Regions from separate parts of the Bradyrhizobium sp. RT6a genome, predicted to be linked through region 2. Evidence: predicted binding sites of a transcription regulator. Region 2 holds the regulator's gene; the other holds the start of a gene.
What was found. The regulator LexA, encoded in region 2, represses DNA repair genes until DNA is damaged. The targets are predictions, from matches to a motif close to TGTTCNNNNTGTGTTCNG.
Positions count from the first base shown of each region.

Region 1: recA (recombinase RecA) is a predicted target of LexA. The motif match lies at 1,727-1,744, and genes of this name have one in related genera.

Region 1 is NZ_JBEPQC010000002.1:432,854-437,271, forward strand. Features, by position in the region: gene ABIC03_RS11810 (DUF6894 family protein) at 1-50, opposite strand, end outside; gene ABIC03_RS11815 (DUF2798 domain-containing protein) at 425-682, shown strand; gene ABIC03_RS11820 (hypothetical protein) at 1,401-1,568, opposite strand; gene recA (recombinase RecA) at 1,819-2,907, shown strand; gene gcvP (aminomethyl-transferring glycine dehydrogenase) at 3,099-4,418, opposite strand, start outside.
Region 2 is NZ_JBEPQC010000002.1:1,305,857-1,310,274, reverse strand. Features, by position in the region: gene ABIC03_RS16210 (HAD family hydrolase) at 1-149, shown strand, start outside; gene ABIC03_RS16205 (hypothetical protein) at 319-510, shown strand; gene ABIC03_RS16200 (molybdopterin molybdotransferase MoeA) at 739-1,950, shown strand; gene lexA (transcriptional repressor LexA) at 2,127-2,828, shown strand; gene ABIC03_RS16190 (hypothetical protein) at 3,271-3,705, shown strand; gene ABIC03_RS16185 (GAF domain-containing protein) at 3,929-4,418, shown strand, end outside.

The DNA.
Region 1 (4,418 bases), 870 kb from region 2:
GCACAGCCGGAATAGCTGCCGTTCCGGATTCGAAAAAAGTAGAGCGGCATGGTTCGCACCGATCGCGCCTGATGGCTCAGTCCCCACGGCCATAATCGCGGGCAGTCCAATCCCAAACCATCGGCAGATCAATTCCGGGCGGCTACGGAATAGCCCCCATGGACGCCGCGCGCCCTGCTGTCATGGCGGCTGCAGCGCGCAGGGGCGCCATCCCGCCGACGATCTCGGTCCGGCCGTTCAGGCGGTTTCGCGCCCGATCGCCTTCAGCTCCCGATCGATGCGCCGGCCGCCCGGCGGCGGCGCGAGGCCTCTCCCGTGGTTCTCCGGCCATGAACAGAGTTCCTGGACCGGGCAACGGCGTCGTCCGGCGCGCGGCGGCATGTGCCTTGCTTGGCCCGATGAGGCTAAGGAACATGGGCGCATCATGCTGGGCATTCCCCGCCGCTATTCTCATTTCGTGTTCGGAATCATCCAGTCCGGACTGACCTCGCTGGTCGCCGCGGGCATCGCCAGCCTTCCCGCAGGGAACGCGCTGGAGTTCCTCGCGCATTGGCTGGTGTCGTGGCTGATCGCATGGGCGGCGATGCTGCCGATCGTGCTGCTGGCGGCGCCTGCGATCCGCGCCTTCTCGCTGCGGCTGACGCAGGAGGAGGGCGGTTCGCAAACCGGCCGGCCGGCATGAAAGTCGGCATGAAAACCGGCATGAAAAAACCCCGCTTGGAGAGCCAAGCGGGGAAAAGGTTATTGGAGGCTGAGGTGCTGGGCTGCAACACCATAGCCGGACGACCCTAGCCGGCTCAGCTTACGACAGCCTGACAAGGCCTGACGGCGGCAGCGAAGGCCCAGAGCTCGGGGCCGCACACTGGCCCTGCACCGGTCCCAATTTCGACATCCGTTCGCACAACTCAGGACACAACCGCAGGCGAGATTCCGCAGCGACGGTGCTGCCATGGGGGAAACGTGGCGTGCCGGCAACGGGGTGGCATCATGGACAACGTAGAGCGGTCATTCGCCGCCGCGACGGCGGCTGGCTTCGTAGTGCTGGTGATCGGCATCGGGTTGCTGGTTCTGCTGTAGGCGGCGTTGGGTGCCGGGACACGGGGTCGAAAGGCCCATGTGCGCCTTTCAAAAACGCGAAAACAACCCCATGCACAGTAGCCCGCCTACAAATTCCATCGTCCAATCAACGGTTTATTGGTAGTATTTAGATACCGTATCGGCTCGGATTCGCCTCCGCGGCCATCCGAATCCTGAATCCCGATTCCCGTGCCAATCTGCTTGAAATCAACAGGCGGCCGCTCCGGCATCGTCGCCGGAGCATTGCCGCTGGCGAACACCTCCATCGCCCCACGAGTCGCAAGCGGGCCTCGGTCAGCTCCTAAACCCTCGTCGTGGCGGCCTTATTGAAGCTTGATCGCGTCCAGCGGCAAATGGAGCTCGGCGGCACGCTCTTGGCGATCTTTCTTGCGGAACTCGTTTTCCTTGCGCTCGAACTTGATCATCTCCTCCCGCGCCGCCTCCAACAGCGGATTGCGGCGGGTCGTATCGTGATGCGTGTTGTTCGTCATGACTGAGGTCCCCAGAGTTGCGGTCCCATCCAAGAGAAGACCGCAGGCCGCAAAAGGTTCGGTGCCGCAGGATTACGGAATTCTGACGGCGCGCAGCTCATCCGTCTTTGATGCGCGTCAGGCAGCGCCATAATCCGCAAAAGAACATATTGCGAACCTAGAACAAATAGGGTACATTGTTTTTATCGCCGCGCCGCCTCGCCAGCCGTTTGTCCCTCTAGCGAATCCTCGCCATAAGGAGCACGACCCAATGTCCACCACTGCCCTGCGTATCGTCGAAGGATCTTCCATGGACAAGAGTAAAGCTCTGGCCGCCGCGCTCTCCCAGATCGAGCGGCAGTTCGGCAAGGGCTCGGTGATGAAGCTCGGCAAGAACGACCGCTCGATGGATGTCGAGGCGGTCTCCTCGGGCTCGTTGGGGCTCGACATCGCGCTCGGGATCGGCGGCCTGCCGAAAGGGCGCGTCGTGGAAATCTACGGGCCGGAATCCTCGGGCAAGACCACGCTGGCGCTGCACACGGTGGCGGAAGGGCAGAAGAAGGGCGGCATCTGCGCCTTCATCGACGCCGAGCACGCGCTCGACCCGGTCTATGCGCGCAAGCTGGGCGTCAACATCGACGAGCTCCTGATCTCGCAGCCGGACACCGGCGAGCAGGCGCTGGAAATCTGCGACACGCTGGTGCGCTCCGGCGCGGTCGACGTGCTGGTGATCGATTCGGTCGCGGCGCTGGTGCCGAAGGCCGAGCTCGAGGGTGAGATGGGCGATGCGCTGCCGGGTCTGCAGGCCCGCCTGATGAGCCAGGCGCTGCGCAAGCTGACGGCGTCCATCAACAAGTCCAATACCATGGTGATCTTCATCAACCAGATCCGCATGAAGATCGGCGTGATGTACGGCTCGCCGGAAACCACCACCGGCGGCAATGCGCTGAAATTCTATGCCTCCGTCCGCCTCGATATCCGCCGCATCGGCGCGATCAAGGAGCGCGACGAAGTGGTCGGCAACACCACCCGCGTCAAGGTCGTCAAGAACAAGCTGGCACCGCCCTTCAAGCAGGTCGAGTTCGACATCATGTACGGCGAGGGCGTCTCCAAGATGGGCGAGATTCTCGATCTCGGCGTCAAGGCCGGCATCGTCGAGAAATCCGGCGCATGGTTCTCCTATGACAGCCAGCGCCTCGGTCAGGGCCGCGAGAATTCGAAGGCGTTCCTGAAGGCCAACCCCGACATTACCGCCAAGATCGAGACCTCGATCCGCCAGAACTCCGGCCTGATCGCCGAGCAGATTCTCGCCGGCAGCCCCGAGCGTGACGCCGACGGCGAGGAGCCGGGAGACGAGTAAGCTTCAACGTTAAAGTTTTTCGCGAGGAGCGGGCGCTGAGGACGTTGAGTTGCCGACGTCTTCGGCGCCTGTTTCGTTTTGCGTGGGGTGATGGGTTTCACTTCGCTCTACCCATCCTAAGAAGCTGAACTGACAAACGAGCGGCTGTGGCGATGGGATCGCGAGAGCCGCTCATTGGTCGCGCCCTATTCCTACTCCGCGGCCTCCGCGTAATCGCTCACCGGCGGACACGAGCACACCAGATTGCGGTCACCATACACGTTGTCGACACGCCCGACCGGGCTCCAGTATTTGTCGGTGCGCGAGGTGCCCGCGGGGAAGCAACCCTCGGCGCGGGTGTAGGCGCGCTTCCAATCGTCATCCGCGATGTCGTGCACGGTGTGCGGGGCGTGGCGGAGCGGCGACGCCTCGATCTTGAAGCGGCCGGCTTCGACCTCGGCGATTTCTTTCCGGATCGCGATCATGGCATCGCAGAAACGATCCAGCTCCGCCTTGGATTCCGATTCGGTCGGCTCGATCATCAGCGTGCCCGGTACCGGGAAGCTCATGGTGGGCGCGTGGAAGCCGTAGTCGATCAGGCGCTTTGCGATGTCGTCGACGGTGACGCCGGACGTCGTCTTCAGCGCGCGGGGGTCGACGATGCATTCATGCGCGACGCGGCCCTTCTCGTTCTTGTAGAGAACCGGGAAATGCGCATCGAGCCGTGCTGCGACGTAGTTGGCGTTGAGGATCGCGATCTCGGTGGCGCGCTTGAGGCCTTCGCCGCCCATCATCAGGATGTAGATGTAGGAGATGGTCAGGATCGAGGCTGAGCCGAACGGCGCTGCCGAGACCGGGCCGACTGGCGCTTTCCCATCCGTCACGGGGTGACCCGGGAGGAACGGCGCGAGATGCGCCTTGACGCCGATCGGTCCCATGCCCGGGCCGCCGCCGCCATGCGGGATGCAGAAGGTCTTGTGCAGGTTGAGATGGCTGACATCGGCGCCGTAATCGCCGGGCCTGCTAAGGCCGACCTGCGCATTGAGGTTGGCGCCGTCGAGATAGACCTGGCCGCCATGGCCATGCACGATGTCGCAGATCTCGCGGATATGCTCCTCGAACACGCCATGGGTCGAGGGATAGGTGATCATGACAGCGGCGAGGTCGTTCGAATGCTTTTCGGCCTTGGCGCGGAGATCGTTGACGTCGACGTCGCCGTTCTTCTCGCAGGCGACCACCACCACGTCCATGCCGACCATCGCGGCCGAGGCCGGATTGGTGCCGTGGGCGGAGGAGGGGATCAGGCAGATCTTGCGATGCGTCTCGCCACGCGCCGCGTGATAGCCGCGGATCGCGAGCAGCCCGGCATATTCGCCTTGCGCGCCCGAATTCGGCTGCAGCGAGATCGCGTCATAGCCGGTGATGTCGCACAGCCATTTTTCCAGCCGCGCGAACAGCGCGTAGTAACCCTTCGCCTGCTCGCGCGGGGCGAACGGGTGCAGGCTGCCGAATTCCGGCCAGGTCAGCGGCAT
Region 2 (4,418 bases):
TTGCAGCGATCGGCGTACCCGCCGGGCGCATCGTGTTCTTCGACGATCTTGCCGAAAACATCGAGGGAGCGCGGGCGCGCGGCTTGACGGCCGTGCATGTGACTTCGCCGCGTGACGTCGGGAACGCATTGAAGGCATTGGGCATTTGACGAGGAGCCCTTGTCGCGAAACCCACGGCGGCACGGCCCGACGGGACCAATTTTGAAGGAATTGAGGAACCCGATCACTTTGTGCATTTTTGTACAGAGTTCCGGGAACGGAATACCGCCTTCCGGACTCTTAGAGTCCGTTGGGACTTCTACGGACGGATGCATCATCGTGCTGGGCAAAACCTACCTCACCAAGCAAGCCTCTCTTCTTCTTGAATTCGCCAGGACAACTTCAGATTCGGACCTTTCCGCCAAGCTTGTGAGCAAGGCCGCCGACCTGAAATCCCAAGCCGATCCGCTACCCGACAAGGATCAAGGACCCAAGGCGCCCGACGTAACTCCCGGGCAGGCAGGGAGCTGATCGATACAGGCCGGGGGGCGCACGTCGTTCTCGTCTTACCATGACCACTATCCTGCCGATCTGTAACCTCCTTCGGATCATGGCGCGACGCGCTTGATCCCGGCTTCCGGAACAACATGAAGCGGCGGGAATGACTGCGCCCGTTCAGCCGTTTTTGCCTCCGCGCCCGCGCTCGGCTAGAAGACTTGCGGAACATTCGCCCGAACGTGCCGAGCAGGAGTTTTCGCCGTGGCCTTGATGCCGGTTTCTGACGCGCTTGCCGCAGTGCTGGCGGGTGCAGAGCCGCTGCCGGAAGACATGATTTCCCTCGACGAGGCCTACCATCGCGTGCTCGCGCGTGACGTCGCGGCGCGACGTACGCAGCCGCCGCAGGCGATGTCCGCGATGGACGGCTACGCGGTGCGCGCGGCCGATGCCGCGACGATCGATTCGGAGCTCACCGTCATCGGCGAAGTCGCGGCAGGCCGACCGTTCGCGGGGACGGTCGGCGCCGGCGAGGCCGTGCGGATCTTCACCGGCGGCGTCGTTCCCGGTGGCGCGGACGCCGTCGTGATCCAGGAGGACACGGTCGCCGCCGGCAAGCGTATCACGATCAAGGAAGCCGCGATCGCCGGACGGCACATCCGTCCCGCCGGCGTCGATTTCCGCGAGGGCGACGTGCTCCTGCGCAAGGGAAGCCGTCTCACCGAGCGCGACCTCGCGCTCGCCGCCGGGATGAACCATCCGCACCTTGCCGTTTTCAGGCGTCCGAAGGTCGCGATTCTCGCCACCGGCGACGAGCTGGTGATGCCGGGCACCACGCCCGGTCACGGCCAGATCGTCTATTCCAACGGCTACGCCCTGCACGCGCTCGCCCGCAGGGAGGGCGCCGAGACCATCGACCTCGGTATTGCCGCCGACACGCTGGAGGCCACCACCGCCGGCATTCGCCGCGCCCGCGAGAGCGGCGCCGACATCCTGATCACGACCGGCGGCGCATCGGTCGGCGACCACGATCTGGTCCAGCAGGCACTGAGGGACGAAGGCATCGCGATGGCGTTCTGGAAAATCGCGATGCGGCCAGGCAAGCCGATGATGCACGGTCGGCTCGGCACAATGGGTGTGATCGGCCTGCCGGGCAATCCCGTGTCGTCCTACGTGTGCGCTTTCCTGTTCCTGGTGCCTCTGATTCGCGCCCTGTCTGGCCGTTCTGTGATTCACCATCGCCGTGAAAGCGCCGTGCTCGGCCGCGACGTCGGCGCCAACGACCAGCGCGAGGACTATCTGCGCGCGCATCTGGAGGAGCGTGACGACGGCACACGCGTCGTTCTTCCCGTCAACCATCAGGATTCTTCGCTGCTTGCGAATCTCGCTGCAGCACAGGTACTTCTCGTGCGCGCTCCGTTTGCGCCGAAGGCCGAAGCCGGCACGGCTTGCGAAGTATTGCGGCTCCCCGTCTGAGCGCCTCGGCAACGCGCGTTCCGCGAACTTTGCTCTGTTCACGGTAAATTAAGCAGTTGCGGAACATGTATCGAACATATAGTGTCCGTTCATGATTTGTTTCGAGCATGTAGCGGCATATAGCCGAATTCAGCGTCTCGGAATCGGACGACATCAACCGGGGGACTTTGGTCGAGATGTTAACGCGCAAACAATACGAGCTTCTGCGGTTCATCAGTGAACGTCTGAAGGAAAGTGGCGTGCCGCCTTCCTTCGACGAGATGAAGGATGCGCTCGACCTGCGCTCGAAGTCGGGCATCCATCGCCTGATCACGGCGCTCGAGGAGCGTGGCTTCATCCGACGCCTGCCCAACCGCGCCCGTGCGATTGAAGTCATTAAGCTGCCGGAGCTCCAGGCAGCCGCAGGCAGCCGGCGCGGCTTCACGCCGAGCGTCATCGAGGGCAATCTCGGCAAGGTGCGTGCGAGCTCCAGCCTGCCGGCTGACGAGGGCGAGCGTCCCGTTGCGGTGCCGGTGATGGGCCGCATCGCGGCCGGCACGCCGATCGAGGCGTTGCAGACCCGCAGCCATACCATCAGCGTACCGCCTGACATGCTCGGCTCGGGCGAGCATTACGCGCTCGAAGTGCGCGGCGATTCCATGGTCGAGGCCGGCATTCTTGACGGCGACATGGCACTGATCCAGCGCAACGAGAGCGCCGATACCGGCGACATCGTGGTGGCGCTGATCGACGACGAGGAAGCGACGCTGAAGCGCTTCCGCCGTCGCGGTGCATCGATCGCGCTCGAGCCCGCCAACGCGGCCTATGAGGTCCGCATCCTGCCGCCCAACCGGGTGAAGATTCAGGGCAAGCTGATCGGGCTTTACCGGAAGTACTGATACCGGAAGTGCTTCATACCGGAAGTGCTTGGCGCCTCGCGCGCTTCCACCGGCATCGCCGGTCAGAGATTGGAGCGGATCATCGTCCGCTCCGGCTGGATAGTCGTTCTGGTTCTGCACAGACTATCCGGCCCCTCCTCCGGCGCTGGCTCCTCGCGATGCCCACGGAAACGGCACCGCGTCTCGAGTGTTCGAGGAAACACCGGCCAGCGATCAAGTTCTACCATTGCAGACAAGCCGGCAATGTTCGCGCATGCGCCTCCCGAATGCATCGCAACGGGCTTTGTTCCTATTGAATTCGGGAAAGATAATGTGATCGCAGCTTGCAGAAGCCAGCCGCAGATTTGCCCATAACCAAGCAGAGCGTTCGTGCTTCCACTCTGATAGAGGCCTGCGCCTCGATAAGAGACGCGGGTAGCTATCCCAGCATGAGGAGCACCCGATGTGTGACTACAGCCTGCATGCCGTCGCGTCGCGCCCCGCCGAAGTCGGCGAGACGATCGTCACGACAAGCTTCCGCGGCACCTCGACGCGCGGCTTCGCCTCCGCAGCCGATCCGTCTGTTGCCGTCTGCCTGCTGCCGGGGACGGAGCTCGCCTTCGCCGACGACGTCCGTTACGACAATCGCTGGATCTGGACGCGCACCATCAATTCCCGCGTGGGCAAGTTCGGCAAGATCGATCCGCACATTCCCGACCGCCATCATGATGCGATCGAATTCCCGGACGGCAAATATGTGCTGGTGACGCAGCTCGTCGAAGGCCAGCGCGCGACCGTGCTGCAACTGCCGGTAACTCAGTCGGTGGCCGAGCGCGAGCACAAGGCGCAGATCATCGCCGACCGGCCGCCGACCGTCACGCACCTGCCGATCGGCTGACACAGCCGCCTCCGGCTAGGAGGTCGGGGGTCAGGATTGAATTGCCATCGCCGGCCGCGGCCGGCGAGATGGTGTGGCTTGCGTCCGCGAAATCCAATCGGATGGACCAAGCCCTTACACCTCTCCGCCGCACGAAGTTTGAGCCGCCCTGCCTGAAGTTTGAACGTCCGCTTCGCAGCCAAATGACCGATGCTGTCAGGGCTTGAGACGGCGGACACGCTCGATGAAAACCTTCCTTCGCGTCGTTGAACTCTGGGTGCCCGATCGGACGCGCATGCGGCTGGAGTTTGGCGGCGGCCTCTACGACGAAGGGCTGTCCGCGTTCAAGGCCGTCAGCGAAGAGCTCCACTTCGGATATGACGAGGGACTTCCGGGCAAGGCCTGGGCCGCGGGCCACCCCGTGATCCTCACCAAATTCGCCAACTCCTATTTCAAACGGACCGATCAAGCGCTTGCGGCCGGCCTCACCTGCGGCGTCGCGGTGCCGGTGTTTGCGGGTGAATTCCTGCAAGCCGTCATGGTGCTATTCTGCGGCGACGACGAAGCGCATGTCGGGGCGATCGAGCTTTGGCACAACGACCCAGATGCCTCCCACGAGATGGGGCTCGTGGATGGCTATTATGGCACCGCCGACATGTTCGAATTCAACTCCCGCCACACTAAATTTCCTCGCGGCTTTGGCCTGCCTGGCCGCACCTGGAAGGCGGGGCTGC